One region of the Paraliobacillus zengyii genome, then DNA from elsewhere that is predicted to be linked to it. Evidence: predicted binding sites of a transcription regulator. Region 1 holds the regulator's gene; each other region holds the start of a gene.

Region 1 (10,611 bases):
GTGTGTTACTTCAGGATGACCTGGAGTGATAGATCCCCACTGACGAAATCCTTTTAAATCTTCAATTGATACGTTGTAACCTGATAAATGTAGTAACGAGTACAATAGCATAGATCCGTGTCCTGCTGATAATACAAATCTATCTCGGTTAAACCAACTAGAGTTTTTCGGATTATGGTCCATAAAGTCAGTCCATAATGTATATGCCATTGGTGCTGCCCCCATTGGTAATCCTGGGTGCCCAGAGTTAGCATTTTCAATTGCATCAATAGATAGCGTGCGAATCGTGTTAATAGAGCGTTGTTCAGTTTGTTTTGACATACTTTGTATCCCCTTTCGAAAATTATGAAAATATGTACGTACAATTAATATCCTATAATGAAAACGGATAATAAACAAGTACTATCTTCAAGAATATTCAATTATTTTTAATTTTCTTTTCTCAAATTCTTCACTTTTTCTGGAGTGACATCATCTCCATTAGGATCAATGATCTTCATCCCTTTGAATTCATTTTTAAAAGATTGTCGTACATTTTTTAAATATTCTTGTCTTAGTTTTTGCTGTTCTTCTTTTTCTTCACTTGTTAACCCTTCTTGTTTGGCCTTTTTAGCCAGCATATTAATACGATCTAATTTATCTTTAGCTAACATCGTTCTTCTCCTTTACGTATAAAGTTTTCTCGAAAACAGAAAAGACAAGTATCCTTTAATATGGATTCCTTGTCTATTCATTCTATATGAAAGGTATGCTCAGATTCAAGCGATACATATTCTTGGTATCTTCGGTGAACTGTTGCTTTGGACACTTGAAAACCCAATCCACGAAGCGTAGTCGCTATTTCACCAAAAGTTAATTGATTGTCTCGCAAACGTTTTACCTCTTCAATTGGAAATTCAATTCGATTGCGACCATTCGCGTGATCACGGTTACGAAGGTTTTTAGCTGGATCGTAGCCATTTTTAATAGCTTTTTGCATCCCTCGTTTTATTTTAATGTTATGAATTTTACGTTGGTACTCTTCAACAACACCTACAATCTGTAAAACCATTGCATCAGATTCAGATAATTGTAATTCTCCTTGATTGGATAAAGCATATATTTTCACACCTAACTTAGAAAATTGATGGAATAAGGCAATTTTAGTATTACCTCTTCCTAGTCTTGTCTCATCTTGAACTAATAGACAATCCACTGCTTCAGTTGCACATTTTTCTAATATGGATAAAATACCATCTCGTTCAATTTCATATCCACTTTGCCTTTCTTCTATAATACTGATGACTTCCATTTGTTCTTTTTCTGCTAACTCTATCAATTCTTGTTTTTGTCTATGTAAGGAAGAAGACTGCTCTTCTTTTTCCGTGCTTACCCGACAGTATATAATCGCTCGCATGATAACTACCTTTCTATTTTAAACATATTTTTTAACTAGAAACTAAACCCATATACATAAATCCTAACGTAAGAATGAACGAAATGAAATAGAATAAATCCACCATAGTAATATTAGTTATTTTATTAAACATTTTGTTTCCTCCTTTGATATTAAGAACGATTGTTCGCATCTGTATTTTATTATAACCGAACGATTGTTCCTGTCAAGTCTTTTTTAGAACTTATGTTTGTGTATTTGTGATAAACATGCTATACTTTCACTAATAAAATATGTACGGAGGTGCATCATTATGACGAAAATTTCAAAACGTCAACAAGCAATCTTAGATTATATTAAAGATGAAGTAGCAGCAAAAGGATATCCACCTTCAGTAAGAGAAATTGGCGGGGCTGTTGGTCTAGCATCAAGTTCCACCGTACATGGGCACCTTGCTCGACTAGAGAAAAAAGGATACATACGTAGAGATCCAACGAAACCTAGAGCAATAGAAGTATTACATGCCGCTGATGACTCTAGTATTCCTAAAGGAGAAGTAACGTTTGCACCTGTTATAGGGAAAGTTACTGCTGGTATCCCCATTACTGCTGTTGAAAACATTGAAGAATACATCCCACTACCTTTAACTCTTACACATGGAGATGCTACCGATCAGTCAATTTTTGTACTTGTAATTGAAGGCGAAAGTATGATCGAAGCAGGTATATTAGATGGTGACATGGTAATTGTAAAACAACAGCAAACCGCTCAAAATGGAGAAATTGTAGTCGCCATGACAGATGAGAATGAGGCTACAGTTAAGCGCTTTTTCAAAGAAAAAGACCATATTCGTCTACAACCCGAAAACGCAACAATGGAACCACTCATATATGATAATGTTTCCATTTTAGGTAGAGTAATAGGCTTATATAGAAATATCCATTAACAATAAAAGAAATCTCCACTTAAACATAGTGGAGATTTCTTTTATCCGTTGAACGTACTAATAAATGAATCAAACCCTATTTCATTTAATTCATCTACACGGCCTTCAGCATTGGACCTGTTTTGAAATGACCCAACAATCACTCGGAAGTAAACTTGCCCTTGGTCATTAAATTCCGTTATAAAACTACTATAACCATGCCTATTTAGAACATATCTACGTTGCTTCGCATTTTTCTCGGATTGAAACGAACCTGTAACAACTCGGTAAAAAGATGACGTATCAGGTTCTTCTGCATTCGAGTCTTCTTCTAATTCAAATGCTTGTGCGATACCAGATGCATGTGCACGTGCTACTTGTTCAATCCATTGTGGCGTTTTCATTTCTTCAGCTTCAGCATCATTATCTATAAAACCATTTTCTGTCAATATTGCTGGCATCGTCGTTTCTCTTAACACATGAAAATTCGCTTCTTTTTTACCTCGATCACGCCATCCAATCGTTTCAACAATTTCGTCGTGAATAGTAGATCGCAATCGTTCTGTTTCAGATTTCGAAGCAAAATTACCATTCCATATATAGCTTTCAAAACCAACACCGCCACCTGCGTTAATGTGAATGGAAAGATAGTAATCGGCATTCCAATCATTCGCAGCGTTTGTTCGATTGGTCAGGGAAACTGACTGATCTGTTGTTCTTGATAGACGTGTGGTGACATTTTGATAAGAATCGTTCAATATCTGTTGTAATTTTAGAGCAATATTTAATGTTATATCCTTTTCTACTAACCCGTTACTACTTGCACCTGAATCATTTCCCCCATGTCCAGGATCAATAAAAATTTTCGGCATTTGTCAAACCTCCTTCACTACCTTTATATGAAATAAAAAGGTTTTACGTGTGGACTGATCTTCCATAACGGAGGCTTAAATTTAGATATTCTTTTCTTAAATATTCTAACAACTAATTCCTATATCCTCATTAAAACTGGTGCTTAGAATTCCTCTAATAACAAATTCCATAAGAAAACAACTGATTTATATAAGACTTTCCGAAAATATTACCCGGGCAACCGCAAAATATGACTTTTTCTCTTATTGGTTTCTTCTGCAAATTAATATAGATAAGAGTAGGCTAAAACTCGATAAAACAATCGATAGTATAAAATAAGGTGGATAATAGAGTAATTCTATCTCGTTTTCATCTTTGTCTATGGGAAATCCAATAAAAGCATAGTTAACCTTCTCAATTTTTTGCTTTTTATTATTAACTTTAACTTGCCACCCTTTTTCAAATGGAATAGGTAGCATCATGAAATAATCATTTCTATCGTTGTTAAAAGTTATGGATATTCGATTATCTTTCCACTTTAACGTACTATTATTTGATACCTTGTTTTTTTGATATTCCAAACGGGCATAGTCTGTTTGATATAGTTCTAAATCTCTTAAGATGTACTTTCCTTTAGGTAGTCTAATTCGAATTTTATTCGAATTATCTACGCGGATTGTTAGCTCATCATCATATGTTTTATAAATAGATTGATTAGATTTTCGTGCAGTTTTATAATCGTTTACTTTTAATGTAAACCCTTGATCGACTGCAGTGTTCTCTAAATGAAAGTGTACGTACAGATCCTTTGCTGCAGACGTTAATGAATCTGTTTCTATATCTAAACCACCATTTTCCTCAGTAACAGTTAATACGTTATTCGTATAAGAAGCACCAACCATCATGATTTTCGTTTGGTCGATAAGATTAGCGTCTTGTGCTATTTCTGCGTTTGTTTGTTTCGTGTTGGATATAATTACACCTTCGAGCATCGCATACTCTTTACTTAAATCAGAAACCTGTTCGACATCTTTTTCTGAAAAGAAATTTTTAGTTGTTCGAATAAAAGGCAATACATTATTGTTTTCTAAAACGATATAGTTCTTTGATTCAAGTATTTTTGAAAATCCATATGGTACGCCCTCTTCGCTTTCCTTCTCCCTTATCATGTACTTTCCTTGAAATAAACTATATAAGTGCGCCCGATTACCAAATGTTGCATATCTACTAACACTTTCCCTCCCTGTGTCAATATTTAGATCGTTCAAATAAAGATCGATCAAGTGTTCGTTTAGTATACTACCGTACACACTTATTCCGTTAAAATCTTGCACAATTGGTGTATTATTAAGTCTGTCTACTTTCCAGTCAATCCGGTATAGCGAATCGGGGTCTTTGTTTTTAATTTGTTGCAAAAGCTCTCTTTGTTCTTTTCCGTTATATTTATCGCTCAACAAATAATTTTTAGAGGATTTACTAACTTCCCCTGCTTGAGAAAGACCATATTGAAAACTATTCGCAAAAATGATTACGAGTAACAAAAGTCCTACATACATAATATAAAAAGCACTTTTTTCTTTTTTAAATACAGCATAAAAAAGTAATAAGATAGTAATAGATACCATTAATAAAATTGCCAAAGAAAGCAGTGAAAAAACATGTAAATCATCAATAAATATAATTGTACCAAGATAAAGAATTAGTACAATTACACTTGATAAGATCATTCTTCTTTTCGTTACACGTTGAATGTGTTCTAAACCAAATGAAATAGCTCCTGCAATAGAAAAAGAAATCAAGTATTCCCAACGATATTGAGGTGCTGAGAAGCCATTGAATGCACTTGCAACAAGTGGACTAAAATGAAAGAAGATAAAAAAACTACTTAAAACAGAATACAGTCTAAATGTCTGCACTTTGAAAAGAGAAAGACTGAATAAAAGTAGTAAAAATACGGTAGGTAGAATAATATAACGACTATCAAATAAAATATTATCCCAGCTAAAAAAAGATACGGATTTCTGATATGCTGGTCGAAAGTTATGTAAATATCCATAAACAGCTGGTATAAAAGCTACTGCACTAATTCCAAATCCTAAAAAACCTGAACAAATAAAAAGCTTAGCGTACTTGCCTTTATCTGATTCATTCTCTGCCAACGGAATAAACCAACGAAAGATAATATATAGAATAATAAAAATTAAATTAACATATGCAAAGTAAAAATTATTAATAAGCGTTACAGCTATCGCAAAAATGAGCCAATTTGGTCTTTTCTCTCGGAAAACTTTTTCAACTCCAAATACGAGTAGTGGAATCCAGATCATTGCATCGGCAAAGAACTCCCAATACGTCACATGTCGGAAATAAATAGTAGCTAATCCATAGAAACAGGCCCCTGTAAATGCAGGCAACCAATCACTTTTCATATAATGAAATACAATACTTGTTATAACAATGATTGAAGTTAATCGAACAATACTTATAAATATTGAAGCATTTGCCCAAAACAGTGTATCAGCAGGTCCAATAACATCTAAGGCTTGTAATACAAAAATAAAAATTGCTGACAAAATGAATAGAAATGATGTGGAGAAATAAAATGCTAATTGGCTGTACGTTCCACCTCCAAGACCAAATTGATAGGAATAAAAGTAATTTCCACTTTTATATTGTTCATACAAAATTTTTTTAAAGGTAACCATCTGTTGCAAACCATCATTTGGTCCGACCATATATCTATCTAATAGCCATTCTCTCAAAAAAAACAAATGACCTAATACAGCAACGACTAGACTACTTATTATAAGATAGAGGATTTTTCGTTTGATCAGCATATGTATTCCCCGTTATTTTCTTAAAATTTTTCCTGCTACAAAAAATGTAAGAGGAACAGTAAAAATCATGGAAACAATCGGTGCTATCGTGCTACCGAGTACCAAATATTCGATAAAGACATAAATGAATATAGAGGAAACAATAATGTTAATAACTTGCGTAACCGAAAATTGAATAAATTTCATTACTGTTGGCTTTACTTGAAACGTGAAATAAGAGCTTAAAAAAAAGGATATAATTAAACTTAAAATAAATCCTGTGATATGTGAAACCAGATAGTTAATTTCCCAATATGCATGTATGAATAAATAAACAGCATAGTAATTGCACGTATTAATGATGCCCACGATGATGAATTTTATAAATTCTTGGCTGCGTATGCTCATAATTTTCTCCTGTTGAAATGTTTGTTTCTTGTATTAAGTAGTGTGGACGATGTTTCGTTTCATAATAAATCCTACCAATATACTCTCCAATAACACCAAGACAAAGTAACTGAATACCACCTAAAAAAAGAACTGCTGACATTATAGTAAAATATCCTGGCTCTGTGATTCCATTAGTTATAATAAAGAACAAGTTAATAAATATATACAAAAGAGATAAAAATAATATGAACGCACCTGAATAAAAGCAAATTCTGAGTGGCCTATTATTAAAAGAGATAATCCCATCAATTCCATAATTAAATAACATAGAAATGGACCATTTGGATTTACCATTTTTACGTGAAATATTATCATAGTAAATAGTTTTTTGGCTTAGACCTATCCAAGAAAAAAGGCCTTTTGAAAAGCGATTCCCTTCATTCAATAATAGAAGGGCCTCAACAGCTTTCCGGCTTAATAATCTAAAATCCCCTACCCCATTTTTTATTTCTACATCAACTATTTTGTTTACTAGGCCATAATAAATCGATGAAAAACAGGCACGGAGTCGATTTTCACCTTTTCGATTACGTTGTGCTATCACTTGATGATATCCTTCCTCATAGCCATGTATAAATGGTTTTATCAAATTACATGGGTGTTGTAAATCAGCGTCCATTACAATAACAGCTTCTCCACTAACATGTTGAAAACCAGCTAATAGTGCAACTTCTTTTCCAAAATTCCGTGTGAAAGAAATGTACTTTACGTTGGCATTAGTTGATTCCAACTTTTTAATTAGGTTAAGCGTATTATCCGTACTACCATCATTAATGAATAAAATTTCAAAGTTATAATCAATGTCTAAACATTCATTGGTTATCGCATCATATATTATTTCAATATTATTTGACTCATTATAAGAAGGAATAATGATAGAGATAAGGCGGTTTTTCATAGATACACCTACTTCTATTAATTGATAACAGTGATAAATATTCACTATTTATACGGATAGTATAAACAATAATGTCATAATTATTAGAAGAGTTTTATAGATGAGCGTAGGGTAATAAAATAGAGACTATCTGAAAGTAAACTTTCATGACAGTCTCTAGATTTACATCTGTTTATTCGGATTTCTTTTGTTTCCCTAAGTCAGAATAGAGTTTCTCCTCATATTCTTTCGTTAGTGGTGCATGTATATCAAAATCCGTTACATTTTTCACCTTTTCGTTATCTACTTCAACATAGATCTTCTTATCATACCAGTGTATATCACTTATCCAATCCGTAGCTATTAAAATAAAATTCGCTGCTAAGAATTTACTTGTTTCTATTACTAAGTAGGTGATTTTCCAATTCTCTTCATCTATAATAACATCAGAAACATGACCTATTTTCCCACCAATACCTTCTACTTTGTACCCAGTTAATTCACCTTTTATTTCATTAACACTTCTTAATTGATGACTTTCTTTTTGGTCAGCTTTAGCTTTTTCTTGAATTTCTCGTTGTTTATCAGCAACAGCAAGAGCAGCTGGGGTACTAAAGCCTCCCCATGGTCCAATTTGACTCCAATAATTTGGCCATCCATAATATCCAGTCAAGTCTATTTCATCTTGTTTTGAGATTGGTTCATCCGCTTTTTTATTTGGTGCATTTCTAACCTTTTCTTTCGATGCTAACACATCTACTGTCGCGTTTTCAGAATCTACTTTATTAACTGACAAAGGTGATAACAATACTTTTTCACTTGGGAGCCATTTACCCGTATCAGCTACTAAATAACGTACTGTCCAGAACTTATCGTCAAAATAGATATCTTTTATCTTTCCTAATACATCATCCGTTGCTCGAATATTAAAATGTTTCAATGTTGTTGCTAAGTAATAAATAGTTAGCCTCCTCAACTAAATTCATTCACTAATACATGTATTTAGCCTTTTCATCTATTCTTTAAACATTTTAATAGAGTAGTGGGTGTTATTAGAAGAAACATCACGAAATAAAATCACGTGATGTTTCTTCTGACTACTTATTTTCCAGCTCTATTTTTATTATATACATCAAATCCGACTGCAAGTAATAGTACCATCCCTTTTATCGCTTGTTGCCAATCAATACCAATACCGATTAATGACATCCCGTTATTCATTACACCCATAACAAGACCACCAACTATTGCGCCAATAATCGTACCGACCCCACCCGACATAGAAGCACCACCAATAAATACTGCAGCTATTGCATCTAGTTCTAACATATTACCTGCTGCAGGTGTTGCAGAATCTAACCGAGATGCAAACATTAATCCAGCTAATGCTGCAATAACCCCGTTGTTAACAAATACCCAAAATACAACACCTTTTGTTTTTATACCGGATAAATCAGCAGCTTTTTTATTTCCTCCTGTTGCATAAATCCTTCTTCCCATTACTGTATTATTCATAATAAAGGTATAAACTACAATCAGTATAATTACAATAATTAATACCATTGGGATACCTTTGTTCAATGCCAGTTGATAAGCAAACCAGTTAATAACAGATAGCAATAACACAAGTTTTGTAATACTAATCCACATCGGAACAACTTCAAAACTATATTGTAACTGTGTTTTTCGATTTTTAATTTCTAAATATACTAGAATGATTGATAGTATTACGGACAAAATGATCGTCAGAGTATGCAAACCACCTGAACCAAACATATCTGGTAGAAAACCACCACTGAGAAAACCAAATGAATCCGGAAATGGTGCAAGCGACTGTCCATCTAATAGATATAAGGTTAGTCCTCGAAAAATCAACATCCCAGCTAACGTAACGATGAAAGAGGGTATTCCGATATAGGCAATCCAAAACCCCTGCCAAACACCAATTAAAGCACCTACAATTATAGATAGAATTATTGCTAGCCAAACTGGTACATTATTGTTTATCATCAGTACACCTGCAATAGCACCTACAAAAGCAACGACAGAACCGACTGATAAATCAATGTTTCCTGTAATAATAACCAAAACCATACCGACTGCTAATACTAGAATAAAGCCATTTTGCAGAATCAAGTTCGTTAAATTTAAAGGATTAAAAGTAATTCCTTCTGTCAGTACCCAAAATAATGCCGTAATAAATACAAGTGCAATAATCATTCCATATTGACGAATATTATTACGAAATAAATTAATTAATGTCTGCACGATTAGCACCTCCAAATCCAGTCATATGACGCATAATATTTTCTTGGTCCGCATCCGTACGATCAAGCTCCGCACTTATACGGCCTTCATTCATTACATAAATCCGATCTGAGAGACCAAGTACCTCTGGAAGCTCAGATGAAATCATTAATACACCCATTCCTTCTGCTGCTAATTCATTAATTTGAGAATATATTTCATACTTAGCTCCAACATCAATACCACGTGTAGGCTCATCTAAGATTAAAATATCTGGTTCTGTGAATATCCATTTACTTAATACAACTTTTTGTTGATTCCCACCACTAAGATTACCAGTGACCTGCTCAAGCGAAGGTGTTTTTATGTTTAATTTCTCACGTAATAATTGTGCTTGTTTTATTTCCATATTCTCATCAATAATAGAATGATGCGAAACACGTTTTAAGTTAGATAATGTAATATTTCGTTTGATATCATCAATGAGGTTTAATCCGTATGTTTTTCGATCTTCCGAAACATACGCTATCCCATTTGCAATTGCTTCACTAACTGTATTAGCATTTATTTCTTGCTCATTCTTATATAACGAACCTGTTATTTTTTTACCATATGTCTTACCAAAAATACTCATCGCTAACTCTGTTCTTCCTGCTCCCATTAAACCCGCTAACCCAACAACTTCTCCACGACGAATATGAATATTCACATTATCAAGAACTTTGCGATCACGTTGCTGTGGATGATAAACATTCCAATCTTTAACTTCAAAAATGGTTTCACCGATTTCTGCAGTTCTTACTGGGAAACGACTAGTTAATTCACGACCAACCATGCCTTTAATAATACGATCTTCAGAAACATTACCATCATTACTTTTTATTGTTTCGATTGTTTGACCATCACGTAAAATTGTAATGGAATCCGATATAGAAGAAACTTCATTTAACTTATGAGAAATAAGGATAGATGTAATCCCTTGTTTTTTTAGGTCATTTAATAATTTCAACAGATTTGCACTATCTGTTTCATTTAAGGCTGCTGTTGGTTCATCAAGAATCAGCAACTT
Region 2 (10,611 bases), 1.2 Mb from region 1:
TACCGCACGATGGTTAGCGAGGTCATCCTTCGATAATAACCCTCTATTCTTCTTCATATCGGCAACAATTTTATCAGCTATCTTTCCTTGATAAAACGCTGATACACCTTCATCTGCTATAGCCTTCAACGTTTTAGCTAAATCAGGTTGTTTAAAAACTTCTCCCGCTTGATAGATATCTTTACTCTCTTTAAGATATGTCTTTCTAAATCCATTAAACCTTTGTAGATAACGATTCTCCTGTTGTGTAGAGTCAATATTTGTTCTTGTCCATTTTTCCTGACTTGGTGTTACTGGAAAGCCCTTTTCCGCGTAATCAATCGAATCTTGTAACAGCTCCGACCACTTAAGCTCCGAGCCCATTTCATTTTTTGCGTATGTATAAACCTCATCCCAACCAGAAAGCGCGCCTGGAACTGTATTAGCAGCTTCATAGCCTCGTGAAGGAATACGATCATGTCCTTTTTCTTTATACCATTCAATCGTAGCATTTTCACTAGACTTCCCGCTTGCATTTAATCCTTTTGTTACGCCTGTTTTCGCATTATAAATAAGCCAGAAGTTATCCCCACCTAAACCGTTCATATGCGGGTAAACAACAGATAAGACAGATGCTGCTGTAATCGCTGCCTCAACAGCATTTCCTCCTTTTTGTAATGTTGCAATTGCTGCTTGTGAAGCTAAATAATGAGGTGTGGTCACCATGCCATTCATTCCCATAGTTGTTGGTCGATATGATTTCATCGTAATCAGCCTTTCATAATGCATTTGTTTTCTAACTTAAATCATACTATTGCTAATATTCTTTATTTTATAACAAATACGAATTAAATCAAGACAGGTACTACATAACACTAAAGAACCTCTCAAGAGACTTGAGAGGTTCTATGCATCTATTCTCTTCCAGCAACTGCCATCCAATCGTATTGACGTAGCTTTAATTCAAACAAGTTAAGTGGGTCACGGTAGATTTCTGGATTTTTTTGCATGCCAGTTAATGCTGCATTATTTTCCTCAATCTCCGTTTTTGTTTCCCCTAACGTTCTATTTAATACGGCAATTGGCTCCTTGAAAAACATACTAATATCTCGTTCTAGCGACCTCTCAAATAGTTCGAATTGTTGCATGAAATTATTCGTAATGGTTATCGTTGTCGCCTTATAGTCTTTATTTTCAATGTATTGCTTATATTTATTATGAAGCAATTCCTTTTGCGATAGTGCATCAAATAGCTTTCCAGCACCTTTTAATAAAAACTGTGATTGCGTAAAACGCATGAGAATATTATTTTTTTCAAGTTGAACACTTCCAAGTGTCATTCTATCTACATCACGACGCCAATCATCGATAACTTTAAAATCACAATTTAGAACGATCTTTTCTTCTCCATATAGTTGATTGAAACTTTCACTCATCTCATCTAAATAGGACTGATTTTCATTGAACGCCCCTTCACTTTCCACAATCCAACTTTGAATTGCCGCTCGAAAGTTTGGCATTGCGGTACCTTCTAAATAGGCAGTCACTTGTTTATTCATTTCATCATTTAGTTCGACATGTATTTTACCAAAATCACTATCTTTCGTGACCATCTTAGAACAATTTCGGAGGATTTCTGGTACTTTTTTCATTATATCTTTTTTCATTTCATTTTTAATCGTACTATAAGCGTGTTTTGTAACACGAACTTGATTCTCTTCCATATCACTTAATTGATTAAATGCGCCATTTAGCTTTGCGACAATTTCTTCATTCCATTTGATATGGTCAACGATATCATTTTCCATTTCTACGCGTTTTTCAAGCAGATAGGCAATTGATTCCTTCATATAATAAAGAAGACTATTTGATTGTGCATTTTGATTTTTCAAATTTAAGGATTGAACAAGCGTAGATAACTCATTGAATAACCCTGTAGTCTCTTCATTTTCGTAAAAAGTAAATATTTTTGCACCTGGAAAATATTTTGTAATTCTTGTCGTTGTTTGTTCCACTATCTCATTATCTATTAAATTGTCTTTCTTACTTAATAGAAAATGAATTGGCATTGTTGGAATGCGTTCGCCTATTCTGATAACTGTATCCAACTCTTTCCCTGTTAGAGAAGTATCAGCGTCAAGGACAAATAGGATACTATCGGCTACATGCATATCTCTAAATCGCTCACCCTTACCCACAAGCAATCCAAGCTTATTTTCATTTAGAAAGGAATGTGGCATATCGCAACGAATAAACGTATCCTTCTGTTTTGAAAAATCTTTCAAATCACTCAAATCAGTAATGTTTTTAATCTCTTCATCTGAAATCGCCTGAATATCCGTTTCTTTAGCATCTTTAAAAAGTATGGTAGCTGCGCTTGCATGGTCTACGAGTTCATCACCTAATAACCTATTTACAAAAACAGACTTTTTACTACTTGCTGTTCCGGCAACAAGTAAGTGGTGATGATCAACATCCAATAGCTCACTAACCATCGCTTCCATTCGCTTACTAACAGATAAACTCTTACTGTCAGCCCATTTCCTAATCGATTCAAAGAGGTCTAAAGCATCACTTAAAAGCCTCGGATAGGTTCCAGCATTACGCACCAAATTTTCCGCCTCATTGACTACAGAATCTTCAAGATCCGAAGGGAAAACCTCGTTCCAAGCAAGTACAGCAGCTGACGCAACCAAAGCGTCTGATTCAGTAGATAATTTGATCCAATTTGTTAAATGATTTGCTATTAAATAAGAGAACTCCCTTATTACATACTGCCCGTTTATCAATGAAAAATAGGTTTCTTTATATAGGAGAGAAAGATCTTTCCAAATAAGCCCATACTCTGGTGCAGTATCCAAAATCAAGTCATTGATCTCTTTTAGCCAAGTGAAGTAATAATCTGTTTCCCTATAGCTCTTCCATAGTGCAGCAGTAAGACTTTCAAAACGAACATGATCGCTATTGTAGACCACCATCAAGACATCACTAAAATAGCCTGGCTCCATTTGAGCTGTATGTCCTTGTCTTATATACGATTCTAAAGAGTCTACCCAAACAGGTGATTGCGTTCGAATAACTTCATCAACCGCAAGCGCTACTGCATTATCATAATCATGATTTTCCTCAAAGAAAGTACGAGCAGTATTCGTGACATCTGCATCGTCTGGGTTTAGACGTACCGCTTTCTTTATTGTTTCTGTTGCCATATCAAGCTTCCCCTGTTGTATGTAAAGTGCCATTAATTGCAAGAATACTTCTATTTTCAAAATATCTGAATCCGTTTCAATTTCTTTATAATTCTCCTCAGCAATAGAGAATGCATGCATTTCATAATGCGCATCGGCAATATTTAATTGTGCCCAAGATTGTAACTCATTTGATACATTTTTCCATTTATAAATAGCCGTTTCAAAGTCTTTATTCAAGAAGTAAACTTCACCCTGAGCAAAGCGAATCGAAGCTAAATCGTCCGTCTCATTCTGTTGAGCTATCCTATATTGTTCACCCAAAACCTTAATTGGATGTTCCTCTTCATTGCTTTCCATAAGCGTCTTATAAAAAGATTTACTGATCAGTTGTTTCTCTAGTGTTGTCATTTAAATCCCCCATAGCACGTATTTAGAAATGTGCATCTTCATTTTGCACATATACATTATCGATGTCTTAAAAGTCCATTTTTCTACTTTCTTTCATTGTAACAAATATTATGTTTGTACATTGTTTCATTTTCTTATCATTTTTAATACATGCTTAATGAGCAGATTATTTAGAGGATAATCCGCTGTTTAGTTAATACATAATCAATGGTTAGAGAACTCATATGTTTCAAATCATAATAGATTTCATCAGAAATGATTAGATATCCTTACAGACTATTCATCCTAAAAGATCAAGTTGAATTAATTGAAGCGCTTTCAAATGGTGTGTTAACATTGTATTATACTAGAAAAGGAGGTATGGATTTCATTTAATCGTAAATCAGATGGTTACAATAGTAGATTCTAGTAAAATTCACAGACAAACTTTTCAAAATAATAACTGGAGGGAATTTAATGGAAATTAAAGCAATTGTTACAAATGAAGAAGAACATTTTAATTATACGACGATAGCATTGGATGATCCTGGTGAGAATCAAGTGTTAGTAAAAGTTGTTGCTTCTGGTATTTGTCATACTGATGCTACGGTGCTCGATGGATCCATACCAACACCTTATCCGGCTGTTTTAGGACATGAAGGTTCTGGAATAGTCGAAAAAGTAGGTAGTAATGTAAAAAGTGTAGTAAAAGGGGACCACGTTGTCTTAGGATTTTCCTATTGTGGTCATTGCGAAGGTTGTTTAAGCGGAAATCCCGGTGGATGTGAAAACATGATCGCGTTAAATACTTCTGGTACAGATGAGAACGGAGAAACACCACTTCATTCAACAGAAGGAAAAGACATATCGCAATTTTTTGGTCAGTCGTCTTTTGCACATTATTCTGTAGCTGATGAAAAAAATGTTGTTAAAGTTTCAAAAGATGTAGATTTAAAACTATTAGGTCCTTTAGGTTGCGGAATTATGACAGGTAGCGGTACAATCCTTAATTCTTTAGCACCAAAACCAGGATCTAGCATTGTTATTTATGGTACTGGTGCCGTTGGTTTAAGTGGTTTAATGGCTGCGAAGATTAGTAACTGTTCTACAATCATTGCAGTTGATATTCATGATAGTCGTTTAGAGTTGGCGCGTGAATTAGGCGCAACACACACTATTAATAGTACAAAAGAAGATCCAGTTGAAAAAATTAACAAAATTACGAATGGTGGCGCCAATTATGGATTCGAAACCACTGGTGTCAACACCGTAATTGTTCAAGCCGTAAAATCTTTACGTGTTAAAGGGGTACTGGCCTCAGTAGCAGTAGGTAAAAAAGATGTGACATTGGATTATACAAGCGATGTGGTTTTTAAAGCCGTAACGATAAAAGGTGTCATAGAGGGCGATGCTGTTCCACAAACGTTTATACCAAAACTAGTGAAATTCTATCAAGATGGGCTCTTCCCATTCGATAAACTAGTGAAATTATACAAATACACAGATGTGAAACAAGCATTTGAAGACTCGAAGAATGGTAGTACGATTAAACCAATACTTGTTATGGAATAAGGGACTTTATTTTATAAACTGTTAGCTTTTGTTAAAGCTAACAGTTTTTTATGATGAAAAATATTAGTACCTATTGCGTTTATTTCCGATAACTCTATTCATAAATCTAGCATCTCTCCCTATTTTATTAGGTTGATTTGCTAATCGACTCGTTTGTCTTAAGAAGATATCATCACACACTTTTTGACCATATCTTCGGTAACAAGCATCATGTTCTATACAAATTGCATCTAATCGATTAACCGGCGTACCAGGACCGCTGCAACCAGGACCACAATAACGATAACCAGGATAACAAGGCATACCAGATTCCTCCATTTCATATTTTATAATATTATATGGGAACGGAGAGAGAACGACTGTGTGTGCAACTTACTGCTATTTATTTATTTTTGTAGGGTACTCTGGCTGATGGAATGTTTTTTGATAAATGAACTTCCTGATCATCAAAGAAGATATGCGCTCCAAATGCTTCTAGAATCTTTTCTTTTGAAGCCCCTCCAAGAAAAAATGCCTCGTCAATTCGAATATCCCATGATCTTAAAGTGCGAATAACACGTTCGTGGGCATGCAAATTCCGAGCTGTGACTAAAGCTGTTCGAATCGTCTTTTCATCTGATCCAAACTCTTTTTGCAGGAATACCAAAGTCTTTAATAATTTAGCGAAAGGCCCTTCTGGTAATGGATTTTTCGCATTATTCCTTTCATGTTCCTCAAATGCTTCTAATCCCTTTTCTTTATAGATTTTTTCCGATTCATCAGAGAACAGAACTGCATCGCCGTCAAAAGCAATTCTTATTTCTTTCAATGTTGATTCGTGATAAGAAGTATCATTTTGATAGATTAAGCCTGCCGCTACTCCAGCATTAATTGCTTCTTGAACATCTGATTCATCTGCCGAAAGAAATAAGTCGACATCAAAAGCATTTAAATAAGGTACTAATGATGCACCACTTGTTAAAGCAGCCCTTTGAATATCTAAATCATATTCTTTAAACGAATTAAATATACGAAGACTTGTATCAGGGTTATTACGAGACATTATAACTACTTCTGTTTTCCTTTCTCCTTCGGTCACTTCATTTAACTTTAAAATGCCTTTAATAAGACTAAAACCTAATCCAGGTTCTAATTTCTTATCCTCATGTTCAATTTGATAATTGGAATAAGCTTCTACCCCATCCTTTTCATATATCTCATTTTCTTTTCTAAGATCGAATAAAGCTCTAGAAGATATACCAATAACTAAGTACTCAGAAAAATTGAAAGCCATTTATCTATCTCTCTCCTCTACTTTAAATCTATACTAGATTCGATTATTACTTTAAATAATGAAACTATCAATTAATTATAGCATGTTACAAAAAAGCCTTGCAGCGATTACTCTCCACAAGACTCATCAGACACCATTATATTTCAAGAAGTTGTTGAACCTAAAAATTATTTCAAGTACTCTCTTACTTCATCTATATTTTTGAAATTATCTATATGGTCGATAACCAATTCTAATGTCTCGATTTCTTGTTCATTTAACTTTTTCTCCATCTCATCTGGAAGGGGAGCTACAAATTTTGTGATTAATCGAATAGCAACAGCTGCAAGTGCCTCTGTTTTTCCTTCGATCTTGCCTTCTATCTTTCCTTCTATCTTTCCTTCTATTTTTCCTTCTATTTTTCCTTCGATCTTTCCTGCTTCCCTTCCTTCACGCAAACCTTTATCACGCCAGGAGTTAGGCAGTTTTTTCACGAATTCCTCTAGACTTTCATCTTTGGATTCTCGCAAACTTTCCATTAGAATTTCCTCCTCTGTTTGATTTAGACTCATATACGACTCAAAAAAGCCGAATATTAATTCCATTTTGGCTGGATTCAGTTCCATTCTCGCTAACATACGTAAGAATTCCTTTTTCACTTGTATTCTCTCTGTCTGTTTATAACCCATTTTACTTAATAATGCCGCTGCGATCGGATTATCAGACGTTAAAAAAGTACGCCAATTATGTTTCTTTAATTCAACTTTTAAAAATTGGAAAGTTAATACATGGTGAAAAGGAAATGTCATTTCAAAAACGTCTGGTTCATCTCGAATCGCATCATAGGTAAATAGTGCAATTGGAAGGATTGGTTTTCTATATTTAGTATACAACAAACTGAAGTATTGAAACATTCTTTCATCAAAATTTTCTTGCGGATAACTCTGTGATTCTACATGTATAATGAGTAGTGTATCCTGTTCTTTCCATGTTGCTTCCATCACCATATCTGCTTGGCGTCTTTCTCCATGAATTAAATCAGTAAATACTTCATCTGCTAGGGGCTTTAAGGATGAGAAATCTAGTTGTTGGTGAATCTCGGGGAAAAATAGCGATATAAATTCTTCGAAAAATGTACCGATCAACTGCTTGAACAACTGATCGTGGTCCATGTATATAGGCCTATCTTCATGAACTGTTAATAACGCTGGCAATCATAATCACCACCCTTTCATATAGTTACTATAAGTATACATCAAAGGAGCATACAAATAAAGAACTAATGTTCGTTTTTTCCGGATCGTTTCATTTCAGAAAGTGACTAAACAGGCAGGATTACTAGAAGAAATCATGTAATGCCTTTTTCAAGTGTCCGTTTGATTCTCGTAAATATTTGTCCGCTTGTTCAACACTTGCATCTGTCATACTTATAAAAATAGCCTTTTTCAAATCATTTCTTGTTTTTTTCATAAGTTCTTTTGCTTCAGGTTCTGATATATCTGTAATCGCCATTAAAGATTGCTCAGCGCGTTTGACTAACTTTTTATTGATAAGTTGTACTTCTACCATTTGATTTTGATAGACTTTTCCGAGTCGAATCATTGTAGCTGTAGACAACATGTTGATAATCGTCTTTTGCGCTGTACCTGCCTTCAACCGAGTTGAGCCGCGTATAACCTCAGGACCAACCACAGCTTCAATTGCGCAATCACTTATAGCAGAAGCAGCTGCTTCATGATTACAACTTATCGCTATCGTCACCGCGTCCACCTCATTCGCATAATTGATTGCCGCCAGTGCAAATGCGGTTGATCCACTAGCAGTTATTCCGATCACAACATCACGCGAATTTAATTTATACTGTTCTAATTCCTTCATAACCTTAGCGCTCTCATCTTCATGCTGTTCAAGTGGATGCCACATCGCCTCATAACCTCCAGCAACAATCGCTATCCAACGATCTGCTGAAACGGAAAAGGTAGGTCCTAGCTCGACCGCATCAAGTACACCAATTCTCCCACTTGTTCCAGCCCCAACAACAAATACACGTCCACCTTTGTTCCATTGGGAGACGATTAAATCAACAGCACGTGCTATATGAGGTAAACAGGACTTTACGCCTTGATATATCACGCGGTCTTCTTCAAGCATTAATGTAACAATATCCATTGCATCCATTTCATCTATCGCTAAACTGTTTTCATTAACCGATTCCGTAATAGGTATTTTTTTCATTGCATTCACCCCGATACATAGAAATTTAAAGCCTCGTTAATTCAATCATAAACTTGTATCTATCTGCACGATAAGAGGATTTGACCACTTCAACTATTGTGCCGTCTTCAAGACTAGTTGCACGCTGAATTAACATAATCGGTGAATGTTCTGGAATTTTTAAGTATTCCACTTCTTCATTGTTTACAATAGCTGCCTCAATTTCTTGCGTGCCTTTAGCAATTTTCAAAAGAAGTTTCTCTTCCATATATTCATATAGAGATTGTTGTACGATTTCCTCTGTTAAGCCTTTTACTTTATTTGCAGAAATATAAGTACGCTCCAGTGCCATTGGTTCTTCTTCAGCTAAACGAATTCGTTTTATTTCATAGACCGGACCATGTTCTTGAATTCCCAACTGATTTGCTAGTTTGCTGTCAGCAGGAATAATCTCAAAGCTGATTAACTTACTACTTGCTTTCATACCTCTTGATTTCATATCCTCAGAAAAGCTAGTTAGTCCTTGTAAACTTTGTTCTAACTTTTTTTCCTTAATAAATGTTCCTTTGCCTTTTACACGATAAAGATAACGCTCATTTACTAGATTCACAATTGCCTGGCGTATTGTCATTCTACTTACGTTATACTTATCAGCATATTCACGTTCAGATGGAATCATATCACCTGGTTTTAAATCACCTTTTTCTATTAATTGTTTAATATGTTGCTCTAGTTGGTGATAGATTGGAACGGGTGAATTTTTATCAATCATTCTCGGTTACCCCTTTCAAACGTGCAAACAATCTATTCATTTGATCCAATGAATAGATTATCTCTTTAAATAGCCTTATTTAATTAACATTAGCATACTGCAATGCTTCTTCATCTGCAACAATCGTTACATTTGGATGATGGTGCAATGCAGAGGCTGGAAACGACGGATCCCATTTTTCATCCTTTAGTAATCTTGTAAGTGCATCACTCTTTTTTTTGCCAGATACTAATAGTAATATTTCTTTACTTTGCAATATGGTGCTAATTCCCATCGTAATTGCATGCGTAGGTACTTCCTCTAGACTATTAAAAAACCTTGCATTTGCAGTACGCGTCATGTCAGTCAACGTTTCTACATGTGTTCTAGTATCAAATTTCGTTCCTGGCTCATTAAATCCAATATGACCGTTACTTCCTAATCCAAGCAACTGTAGGTCAATTCCACCTTGATTTTTGATTTTATTCTCATAAAGCATACACTCATCATTTAAATTGTTAGCTAAACCATTCGGAATATGGGTTTGTTCTTTCGGTAAATGAATAGGATCGAATAGCTGCGTTTCCATAAAACGATAATAGCTAGTTGGATCAGTTGGACCGACACCTACATATTCATCTAAATTAAACGTTGTTACGTGCTGGTAATCCGTTTTATTCTGCTGATAATCATCTATCATATATTGATACGTTTCAATTGGTGTACTTCCAGTAGCTAAACCTAGCGTGAGTTTGTCTGATGACTTGATACGCTTTAATAGTAGTTCTGTAGCAATTCTGCTCATATCGCTATAATCCGTTGCCGTAATAAGTTTCATTTTATATCTCCTTCTTATATGCAAGTGCGCCTCGACATAGCGTCATAGTAATATCCAACTGTTCATCCAGAATGACGATATCAGCATCTTTACCAGTTGAAATACTGCCTTTTCGATTATACACGTTTAATTCTTTTGCCGGTGTCGTTGAGGACATCTTAATTGCATCTTCTATTTCACAATTAGTGAAAGTAATGATATTTTTAAATGCTTGTGCCATAGTTAGTACACTACCTGCTAACGTGCCATCTGCAAGTGTTGCTTTACCATCTATAACCGTTACTTGTTGTCCACCTAGATCATAACTTCCATTTTTTAAACACTTTGCCCGCATCGCATCTGTTATTAATAGTAATCGATCTGCCGTTTTTTGTTGGTAAGCTAATTTGATTGCCTCCGGTTCAACATGAATACCATCTGCGATTAT
Region 3 (10,611 bases), 520 kb from region 1:
AATGCCACAACCAATGCAACCATCTCATCATATGATGCAGCAGCCATGTATGCCGTGTATGCCACCGATGCAGCAGATGCCGATGCAATACCCACAACAACAGATGCCAAGTTTTGCTCCTGTTCCAATGGATCCGTGTCACCAATTTCAATCACCACAAAGTTTAATACATGGTCAGCCACCTGTTTATCAAGGATATGACATGGGTGATGAAATGGAATCATCCAGCATAGAAATGCCACCTATGCCAAACCAGTATATGAATCAACAAACCATGCCATTAATGCAACAAAATGGCGGCCAGTGGAATACGAACCCAGGCATTTATTCAGGTGAGCAACAAGGTAATGCTCCGATGCCTCAGTATAATATGACGCCTAATGGATATAACCAAACGCCACCTCCGAATGGAATGCAACAAGGTATGCCCCAAGGGACACAACCGGGTATGCAAATGCCACAAGGATTGCAACCAGGTATGCAGATGCCAACAGGTGTTGAAAATGCAATGGATCAACCATTTTATCCAACACAACAAGGCGCACCAGGAATGATGCAACCACAAATGGACTATAATATGCCATTTCAACCGATGCCACAGATGGGTTCACCTTATCCTTATCGGATGACTGAAGATGATGAGGGAATTGAATAGTAGTAAACGAGACGATTCAGCAAAGAGTCGTCTCGCTTCTTTTTTACTAGAAGAGGGTGATTTAAAAATAATTTCTATAAAGATCATTAAGTATCCAATATTTAAAATAAAGACAGAAACGAATCAACTATATATTATAAAAGGATACAAACAATTTTCTATCATCGATAAACAATGGGATTTTTTTTCGAAAGTGAGTCAATCCTTTATTACTAAGTTTATTGCATTTCCGAATAAAAGACTTTTTTTAGAAGGATTTGGGTATTACTGGGCGATGCAACCTTATCTGCATGCTAAAAAACTAGATTATCATGAAGAAATAGATCGACAAGCGGCACTAGAGACATTATCCGATTTTCATGAAGTTACCAGAGGGATACGTATGGATACTGAACTTAAGTCTACTAAAATAATCGGGAAATGGTTCAGACGATTAGAAAAGTGGCGTCAAACTAAACAGGCATTAATTAATACTGGAAATGCTTCATTGTATAGTGAAGTAGAAAAAGTAATGTTAGAACGGATCGATCTGTATCATTTAGAAAATATACCGAAACTTGAATCGAATGATGCATCGCTTTTAACTTGGAATCATGGTGATGTTGCTTCTCACAATTTTTTGAGAGATAATAGAAATAGAATATACATGATAGATTTTGATTTGTTGGCGTCCGCTCCACCATTATATGATTATATCCAGTTATGCCAGCGTTTCTTACCGTATATAGATCACAGTCTTGATCAATTATACACATACATACACACCTACTCGCTAAAAGAATGGCGTTTGTTGTTAATTGGTGTAACTGTTCCAACTGATTTAATACGTGAATGGTGGTATTATATGACAAGACCTCATACTGAAGCAGAGATAAAGGCATATATAGAGCAGTTTTCAATGAGTTGGCAGGAGCGGAAAAAGTTTGTCGACCAAGTAGATACCATGCTAAAATAATAGTAATGATAGTGGAAGGGGATAATCAAAGATGCAAGAAACAGCAGAAAAACTCGTTAAATGGTTACAAGATCAAATCAAAGAAACTGGCGTAAAAGGTTTAATAGTCGGTGTGAGTGGGGGAATTGATTCAGCAGTTGTTGCAAACCTGATTAAGCGTGCTGCTCCTGAGGCTTCTTTAGGTGTTATGATGCCATGTAAAAGTAATCCTGAAGACCTGGTACATGCAAATAAAGTAGTAGAAGCTGCTGGAATAGACAATGTAACAATTGATTTAACTAACACACATGATACTATGCTAACTGAAATTAATAGCCAATTGACACAGGCTGGTACATTAAATCCTGATCAAAAGCAATTGGCAGATGCTAATCTACGTGCGCGTTTACGTATGAGTACATTGTATGCATTAGCAGCAAATCATCAGTACTTAGTTGTCGGTACAGACAATGCTGCCGAATGGTATACTGGTTACTTCACTAAATTCGGAGACGGTGGTGTCGATTTAGTACCACTAGTGCATCAAACGAAAGGTGAAGTAAGAGAATTAGCTAAAGTCTTAGGTGTACCAGATGAAATTATCAATAAACAGCCAAGTGCAGGTCTATGGGAAGGTCAAACAGACGAGAACGAGATGGGCACAAGTTATGCAACTATTGATAGTTATCTCAAAGGTAATGAAGTTCCTGAAAAGGATAAAGAAATTATTGATCGAATGCACCGTACAACAGCGCATAAACGTGAAATGGCTAAAGCACCAGAAGTATTTTAATTGATAAGGCTTGAATTTTTACTTTAAAAAAGACTCTTTGTAATTGAAACATACAAAGAGTCTTTTACCTGTTTTAAAGGAAAATCTAGATATGTTATAGTAATATAAAGTACTTAATATCAACGGTATATTTAGGAAAGGATGTTATATAATTGGCAGGTCATTCGAAGTGGAAGAATATTGAACGCCGTAAAAACGCTCAAGATGCAAAAAAAGGCAAAATATTTATGAAGGCTGCAAAAGAAATTTTTATCGCAGCAAAGCAAGGTGGAGGAGACCCTGAAATGAATCCTTCCCTGCGGTTAGCAATAGATAAAGCAAAGGCAACCAATATGCCAAATGATAATATTGATCGGGCAATTAAAAAAGCTACTGGTGGGTTAGATGGCGCAAATTACGAGGAAGTTATCTATGAAGGATATGGCCCTGGTGGTGTAGCGGTAATGGTCGAATTGTTAACAGATAATAAAAATAGAGCAGCTGCTGATGTTCGCCATGCATTTACAAAAAATAATGGTAATTTAGGTGAAAATGGGTGTGTTTCTTTTTTATTTGAACGAAAAGGATACATAGTGATTGAAAAATCGGCAACAAATGCTGATGAAGATTCGATGCTTCTTACTGCTATAGAAGCTGGGGCAGAAGAAATGGAAACAAATGAAGAAGTATATGAAATCTTTACAGAGGTAGAAGATTTTCAAGAAGTTAAAGCTAATTTAATGGAAGAGGAGTACGAGTTGGAAACAGCAGAAGTAACAATGTTCCCTCAAACGTATACAGAATTAAGTAAGAAAGATTCGGAGTCAATGGAACAGTTACTAAGTGTATTAGAAGATTTAGAGGATGTTCAAGAGATTCATCATAACGGTTTAGTAGAATAAAGATGGTAAAATATAATAAAGTCTGACATATTTCTGATTATTTTAAAAATAATAGGCAGTAAGCCATTTCTAAATCAAGCAAATTAGAATATAATGATAAAAAACATAATGAGGTGTCTTCAATGAGTGAAATAAATGATAGTGAAGCTTTACAAGATCAATTTACTACAGACAGACAAGATGCACTCAAACATTTAGATCATTTTATTAATGATGAAAAGGATTACTATGTAATCTATCAAAAAGCAAGTCAAAGTGCAAAAAGAGAATTGAAATTTAATCAAGTTAAAAAATTGCATGACAATAAGTATGCTATTGCGATGCATAATGAAGATTTTAATGATGCTATCCGTTACTATAACGGAGAAGAAATTATTTTAGAAGAAAATGAGATATTTGAAGTGCGAATTATTGATCCTGATGAATATGATTTTGTAGTGTATACCGACTAAACCTTTAGTCGGTATTTTTGTTTTGTTTTTTATACTTTCACGAAAGTATAAAAATTTAACTATTGGTCAAAGATAACAATGATAGGACAAACTATCGTTGCATAAGTTTAATTGACCGAGGTGAAAACAAATGCATAGAAAAAAAATTTATATAAGCGTGTTAATTAGTGTAATAGCAGTCGTGGTTTTAATTGTTAGTGTTAACAAAGAACAAAGCGATGTTAATGATGTAATAGAAAGAGAAGTTACACCAACAACAAGCCAACCTGAAGTTAATGAACAACTAGTATTAGAAGTGACATTACAGAAACAATATCTTGATGGTAAAATAGAGGAAGAAACGCATGAAGAGTCTATTGGTGCAATGGAAGACTTTTGGGCATCGTATGAAGATTGGCAACTAGTAGAACAATCATCAGGTGAAATGACTTTTAGAAAGCAAGTGGATGATATTTCTCCATACTTAAAGGCAAATGGTTATTTTGGTTTACAAGAAGGAATGCTATCTATTTTTGAGGGTGAACCTGTACATCAGCAAGTAATTCAATCTTTTTATCAAATCGATACAAGCACATTAGAGAGTTTTCAAATAGAAGAATTAGAAACAGGAATTAAGATTGAAGACATAGAAACCTATCATCAAGTTTTAGAAGTTTATCGTGATCTCTCTCCAACAAAACAAGTCCAAGGTTAAACAAGTGAAGCGGATCGATGCTTCGCTTGTTTTCTTTTAGTTTATTTTTACTTTCTCAACTTTCGTAATGTAAATCAGGCACTTAAGTCTTGGTATAACAAGAAAGTCTCACAATTCAAAATAGAAGTTAGCTGAAGACTTGCCCGCGGAAAGCGACTGCCTGTAGCGCAAATCAACATGGTAGTTACTACAGAGTCTATGGTTCTTCGAAAATCAACAATTTTTTGAAATTGTGTCAAGCTATTATAATAGACATACTCTAAACTCATAAAATCCAACGTTTAATGTAATATGCTCAAATGTCTGAAAGTGATGTTATACGAACGTACGATTGTGTGATAAACTAGAGTAAAGATTTTTTGGAGAATGTTAGGGAGAGATGATGATGATTGCGTACATAAATGGTAAACTAGATACAGTGACTGAAACGACTGCTATTGTCGAAGCAAATGGAGTAGGTTATGAAATTATTTGTGCAAATCCTTTTAAATTTCAAGATCAGTTAGGTGAGCAGGTACGTATTTTTACATACCACTACATAAGAGAAGACGCTCAAACTTTATATGGATTTTCAAAGGTGGACGAAAAATCATTATTTGCACGAATATTGAATGTTTCAGGAATTGGACCAAAAGGTGCTTTATCAATTGTCGCCACTGCTGGTGTACAAGATTTTGTTGTGGCAATTGAGGAAGAAGATGAAAAATTCTTAACGAGTTTTCCTGGAGTAGGAAAAAAGACGGCTCGTCAAATGATTTTAGATCTTAAAGGGAAGTTAACAATAGAATTTGATGTATCTGCTAATGTAGCGGATGCTAAAACTGTAAAAGTTACAACAGATCAAATAAAGGCATTAGATGAAACAGTAGAAGTATTAAAATCACTAGGATACTCTGATCGAGAAATTAAACAAATTTCCCCTAAGTTAAAAGAAGAGGCTTCTAAAAATACGGATGAATTAGTGCGAAAAGGTTTAGCACTACTTATGCAAAATTAGAGGGGTGAGGAAATGGAAGAACGTATGATTTCAAGTGAAATACATGAGGAAGATACATCCATCGAATTAAGCCTACGTCCCTCCACCTTGGCGCAGTATATTGGACAACATAAAGCGAAGGAAAATTTAGCGATTTTTATTGAAGCAGCCCGCTTGCGGAATGAACCTTTAGATCATGTTTTATTATATGGCCCACCTGGTTTAGGAAAAACGACAATGGCTTCTATTATTGCAAATGAAATGGGTGTACAATTTCGAACAACTTCTGGGCCAGCAATTGAGCGTGCCGGAGATCTAGCAGCAATATTGTCTTCATTGGAAACAGGAGATGTTCTGTTTATTGATGAGATTCATCGATTGCCACGTGCTGTGGAAGAGATACTATATCCCGCGATGGAAGACTTTTGTTTAGATATCGTGATAGGTACAGGTTCTACTGCTCGTTCAGTGCGCTTAGAATTACCACCATTTACATTAGTAGGTGCAACGACACGAGCTGGGCTATTAACAGCACCATTGCGTGACCGTTTTGGTGTATTAAGTCGCTTAGAATTTTATGAAACGGATGATTTATGTGAAATTGTAGAACGTACTGCCTCTATTTTCGAAGTGACAATTGAAAAACAGTCAGCAGTAGAGATTGCAAGAAGATCGCGTGGAACACCACGTATTGCTAATCGGTTGTTAAAACGTGTGCGAGATATATCTCAAGTGCGAGGAGAATCTGCAATTAGTTTAGCTATTACCAAAGAAGCATTAGAGATGTTACAGGTCGATCAATCTGGATTAGATCACATTGATCATAAACTGCTACTCGCTATAATTGATTCTTTTCAAGGTGGACCGGTTGGCATAGATACATTAGCCGCAACAGTTGGCGAGGAATCACAAACAATTGAAGATGTTTATGAACCATTTTTACTGCAAATGGGCTTTATTCAACGTACACCAAGAGGACGTCTTGCTACACCAAAAGCCTATCAGCATGTTAATCGAGAGGTGCCAAAACCTTGACCGATTTCGGAAAAATGCTTATTGTTATTGGTATTGTATTGATTATAGTTGGTGTATTGTCTGGGATTATTGGTAAAATACCTGGGGATATTAGCTTTAAGAGAGGGAACTTTTCTTTTCACTTTCCGATTATGACATCTATTATAATAAGTGTGATTTTATCGGTTATTTTATTTATTATTAGTAAGTTTCGTTAAGGAGTGCAACATGGAGATAAAAGATTTTGATTTCAATTTACCAGAAGAGTTAATAGCACAAACGCCATTAAAAGATCGAACATCATCTCGATTATTGATAATGGATAGAAAAGATCGAAAAATAGAACATAAAAAGTTTGTAGATGTACTAGATTATTTAAATACTGGCGATTGTTTAGTATTAAATGATACCAAAGTACTGCCAGCAAGATTATTTGGAAGTAAAATTGATACTGGTGCAAAAATAGAAGTGCTATTGCTTCATCAACAAGAGGAAGAAGATGTTTGGGAAGTACTAGTTAAACCAGGAAAAAAGGTCAAAATAGGAACTGAAATAAGTTTTGGAGATGGCAAGTTAACCTGTGTTTGTCTAGATTTAAAAGAACATGGTGGTCGAATTGTGAAGTTTAACTATCAAGGAATTTTCTTAGAAGTGTTAAATCAACTAGGAGAAATGCCACTTCCTCCATACATTAAAGAGCAATTACCTGATCAAGATCGTTATCAAACGGTATATGCACGTGAGCAAGGATCTGCAGCAGCACCAACAGCAGGCTTACACTTTACTGAGGAGCTGTTAGAGAGTTTTAAAGAAAAAGGTGTTGCAGTTACTTTCTTAACGTTGCATGTTGGATTAGGTACATTTCGTCCGGTAAGTGTTGATACAGTTGAAGAACATGATATGCATGCTGAGTTTTATCATATGTCACAAGAAACAGCTGATACGATTAACAACACGAAAAAAAATGGTGGTAAAGTTATAGCAGTAGGAACAACTTCTACAAGGACGTTAGAGACGATCGCACGTGATTATGATGGGAAGCTAGTTGCAGCTAATGGTTGGACGGATATCTTCATTTATCCTCCTTATAAATTTCGTGTAATTGATGGATTAATCACCAATTTTCATTTGCCGAAATCAACACTTGTTATGTTAGTTAGTGCTTTAGCGGATAGAGATTTTGTATTAGAAGCATACAACGAAGCAGTACGTGAAAAATATCGCTTTTTTAGTTTTGGCGATGCAATGTTAATTCTATAAATTTTACAACTAGAAAGGAAAAATACAAAACATGGCAGCAATCACATATGAATTAATTAAAACATGTAAGCAAACGGGGGCTAGATTAGGTAAGGTTCATACACCTCATGGTTCTTTTGATACACCAATGTTTATGCCGGTGGGCACACTCGCAACAGTTAAGACAATGAGTCCTGAAGAATTAGAAGAGATAGGTTCCAAAATAATACTATCAAACACCTATCATTTATGGCTTCGACCTGGTGAAGATATTGTTAAAGAAGCTGGAGGCTTGCATAAATTTATGAATTGGGATGGAGCAATTTTAACCGATTCAGGTGGATTTCAAGTGTTTAGTTTAAGTGATTTACGTGATATAGAAGAAAAAGGTGTTCATTTCCGTAACCATATTAGTGGGGAAAAGTTATTTTTGTCACCAGAAAAAGCAATGGATATTCAAAATTCTTTAGGTGCGGATATTATGATGGCTTTTGATGAATGTCCACCATATCCAGCAGAACACAAATATATGAAGGATTCAGTAGAACGAACGAGCAGATGGGCTGAACGATGTTTAGAAGCACATAATCGTCCTGGAGATCAAGGTTTATTTGGAATTATTCAAGGAGGCGAATATGAGGACCTTCGTCGTTTAAGTGCTAAAGACTTAACGTCACTTGACTTTCCAGGTTACGCTATTGGTGGACTTTCCGTTGGTGAGCCTAAAGATGTGATGAATCGTGTTTTAGATTTCACGACTCCGATGCTTCCAAGTGAAAAGCCACGTTATTTAATGGGTGTAGGATCGCCTGATTCTTTAATTGATGGTGCAATTCGGGGAATTGATATGTTTGACTGCGTTTTGCCAACACGCATAGCACGAAATGGTACGTGCATGACTTCGGAAGGTCGTGTTGTTATTCGAAATGCAAAATATGCACGTGATTTCTCGCCAATTGACCCAAATTGTAAATGTAATACTTGCAGAAACTACTCTCGGGCGTATATTCGTCACTTAGTAAAAGCAAATGAAACTTTCGGTTTTAGACTTACTACTTATCATAACCTGTATTTTCTGTTAAACTTAATGGAGCAAGTCCGCGAAGCGATAAAAGAAGATCGTCTTGGTGATTTCAAAGAGAAATTCTTTGAAGATTATGGTTATAATAAACCAAATGCTAAAAACTTTTAAGAAGGAGGGGAATAGATTGGATATACTTGCAACAGTTTTTCCGTTTATTTTAATGTTTGTGATTTTTTATTTTCTTTTAATTCGTCCACAACAAAAACGTCAAAAGAAAGTAAGACAAATGCAAAGCGATCTACAAAAGGGAGACAAAATTATCACGATTGGTGGTATGCATGGAACTGTGTATGCGATCGATGAAGATACAGTTATTATTGAAGTAGATGGAACGAAGCTTACATATGATCGTTCGTCTGTTAGAGATGTAGTCTCTCAGACAGAAGCTTAATTAATAAAACGTTACAGGCTAAAAAATAGAGAGGACAGCACTCAAGTGCTGCCCTCTTTATTTTGTTTCGAAAACACCCCTTACGTCGTAGTGTATAGATGTTTCGTGTTAAACTAAATCTTTTAAATAAGTAGTCTCTTTTAGATACTATCAAGCAATTCCAAACCTAGTGAACGATCAAAAAGTATAGTTATTAGGCTTTACGATACGTATTAACCCCAAAAATAGCTCCAACTAGACCCGTTACTAAAAACCCAGTATGATATAAAATCTGTGATAAAGAAAAAACAGTTTGAAGTCCTAAGTATTGATATAAGAAAATAAATAAAGAAAATCCAAGACTAGTAAGAATCCCAATTAGCCATCCTTTTTCTCCGGCTTTTAGTCCAGCAACCCAACCCCCTGCAAATAATGCAAGAAAACTAATAATTGTTGTTGTTCCACTAAGTGTAGAAGCTCCTAAAGAAGTAAAGCGTAGTAATAAAGATAAAATAAGACTTGCTAATAATAGAATAGCTAATATGACAATCCAGCCATGTAACAGTGCCTTAAACCTCGTATTTACCATAGTTGTTCCTCCTTCGCTTGTCCTAAATTACGTGTTAATTAAATCTATGCAACAATTGCTGAAAAAGACTTAAATATTTTCTTAATCTCAGCATATATTGATAGAAAAGCTCTATGTATTTAGACAGGTTAATTTACCCTTGGAAAGGGGACAAGCAATGGCTTTTACAATAGCAATTATCATCTTTATCGTATGCTATCTATTTATTATTTCGGAAAAGGTTAATCAGGCATTAATAGCGCTCTCAGGGGGTGTCCTATTATTACTTACAAAAGTATATACCTGGGAGGCCGTATTCACTGATTACATTGATTGGAACACAATTGCATTACTTTTTTCAATGATGGTTTTAGTTTCTATTACGAAGAAAACGGGATTATTTACTTATATTGCAATAATATTTGCACAGAAAGTAAATGGAGCCCCAATTCCATTGTTAATAGGGACGGCTGTTTTAACTGCTTTAGGATCTGCGTTACTTGACAATGTAACAACAGTCCTTTTATTTGTGCCGATCATTTTAACATTAACAAAGCTTTTGGAGTTGCCAACTTTTCCTTATTTGTTAACTATTATTCTAAGTTCTAACATAGGAGGAACAGCTACACTAATTGGAGATCCACCAAATATAATGATTGGTCAAGCAGTTGAACATTTTACATTTTTATCATTCATTACTAATTTAGGGCCTGTAGTTATCATTTTATTTATTTGTATGCTTGGATTTGTAGTCTTGCGATTCAGAAAAGAGCTTGTCATGAAATTGCATTTAGTAGATGACTTACTACAAATTAATGCTAGTAAATATATTAAAAAAAGCCCGATGATTTATCAATCAGTATCTGTGCTAAGTCTCACAATTCTTGGATTTTTACTTCATCCAATTTTTCATATTGATCTAACAACTGTAGCTGTTTTTGGTGCTCTTCT

What was found. Region 1 encodes LexA, which represses DNA repair genes until DNA is damaged. Its sites were predicted from a motif close to CGAACATATGTTCG; they were not measured.
Positions count from the first base shown of each region.
Region 2: a site for LexA is predicted at 7,657-7,670, ahead of DM447_RS15205 (RpnC/YadD family protein). Genes of this name have one in related genera too.
Region 3: a site for LexA is predicted at 4,730-4,743, ahead of ruvA (Holliday junction branch migration protein RuvA). Genes of this name have one in related genera too.

Region 1 covers NZ_CP029797.1:1,852,344-1,862,954, reverse strand. Annotated here, with positions in the region: gene tkt (transketolase) at 1-321, opposite strand, end outside; gene DM447_RS09405 (DUF896 domain-containing protein) at 429-653, opposite strand; gene DM447_RS09400 (YneB family resolvase-like protein) at 731-1,396, opposite strand; gene lexA (transcriptional repressor LexA) at 1,689-2,321, shown strand; gene DM447_RS09390 (N-acetylmuramoyl-L-alanine amidase) at 2,363-3,172, opposite strand; gene DM447_RS09385 (YfhO family protein) at 3,416-5,989, opposite strand; gene DM447_RS09380 (GtrA family protein) at 6,002-6,376, opposite strand; gene DM447_RS09375 (glycosyltransferase family 2 protein) at 6,324-7,316, opposite strand; gene DM447_RS09370 (PRC-barrel domain-containing protein) at 7,489-8,235, opposite strand; gene mmsB (multiple monosaccharide ABC transporter permease) at 8,397-9,563, opposite strand; gene mmsA (multiple monosaccharide ABC transporter ATP-binding protein) at 9,547-10,611, opposite strand, start outside.
Region 2 covers NZ_CP029797.1:3,036,997-3,047,607, forward strand. Annotated here, with positions in the region: gene ggt (gamma-glutamyltransferase) at 1-744, opposite strand, end outside; gene DM447_RS15185 (GTPase domain-containing protein) at 894-3,578, opposite strand; gene DM447_RS15190 (NAD(P)-dependent alcohol dehydrogenase) at 4,035-5,129, shown strand; gene DM447_RS15195 (Parvovirus coat protein VP1-like protein) at 5,193-5,432, opposite strand; gene DM447_RS15200 (5'-nucleotidase) at 5,512-6,402, opposite strand; gene DM447_RS15205 (RpnC/YadD family protein) at 6,570-7,595, opposite strand; gene murQ (N-acetylmuramic acid 6-phosphate etherase) at 7,720-8,616, opposite strand; gene DM447_RS15215 (GntR family transcriptional regulator) at 8,642-9,367, opposite strand; gene nagB (glucosamine-6-phosphate deaminase) at 9,447-10,184, opposite strand; gene nagA (N-acetylglucosamine-6-phosphate deacetylase) at 10,186-10,611, opposite strand, start outside.
Region 3 covers NZ_CP029797.1:2,367,887-2,378,497, reverse strand. Annotated here, with positions in the region: gene safA (SafA/ExsA family spore coat assembly protein) at 1-655, shown strand, start outside; gene DM447_RS12160 (aminoglycoside phosphotransferase family protein) at 636-1,610, shown strand; gene nadE (NAD(+) synthase) at 1,642-2,382, shown strand; gene DM447_RS12150 (YebC/PmpR family DNA-binding transcriptional regulator) at 2,535-3,263, shown strand; gene DM447_RS12145 (hypothetical protein) at 3,386-3,715, shown strand; gene DM447_RS12140 (BofC C-terminal domain-containing protein) at 3,846-4,409, shown strand; gene ruvA (Holliday junction branch migration protein RuvA) at 4,795-5,406, shown strand; gene ruvB (Holliday junction branch migration DNA helicase RuvB) at 5,419-6,420, shown strand; gene DM447_RS12125 (DUF2905 domain-containing protein) at 6,417-6,617, shown strand; gene queA (tRNA preQ1(34) S-adenosylmethionine ribosyltransferase-isomerase QueA) at 6,628-7,659, shown strand; gene tgt (tRNA guanosine(34) transglycosylase Tgt) at 7,691-8,830, shown strand; gene yajC (preprotein translocase subunit YajC) at 8,847-9,113, shown strand; gene DM447_RS12105 (TIGR04086 family membrane protein) at 9,307-9,681, opposite strand; gene DM447_RS12100 (ArsB/NhaD family transporter) at 9,839-10,611, shown strand, end outside.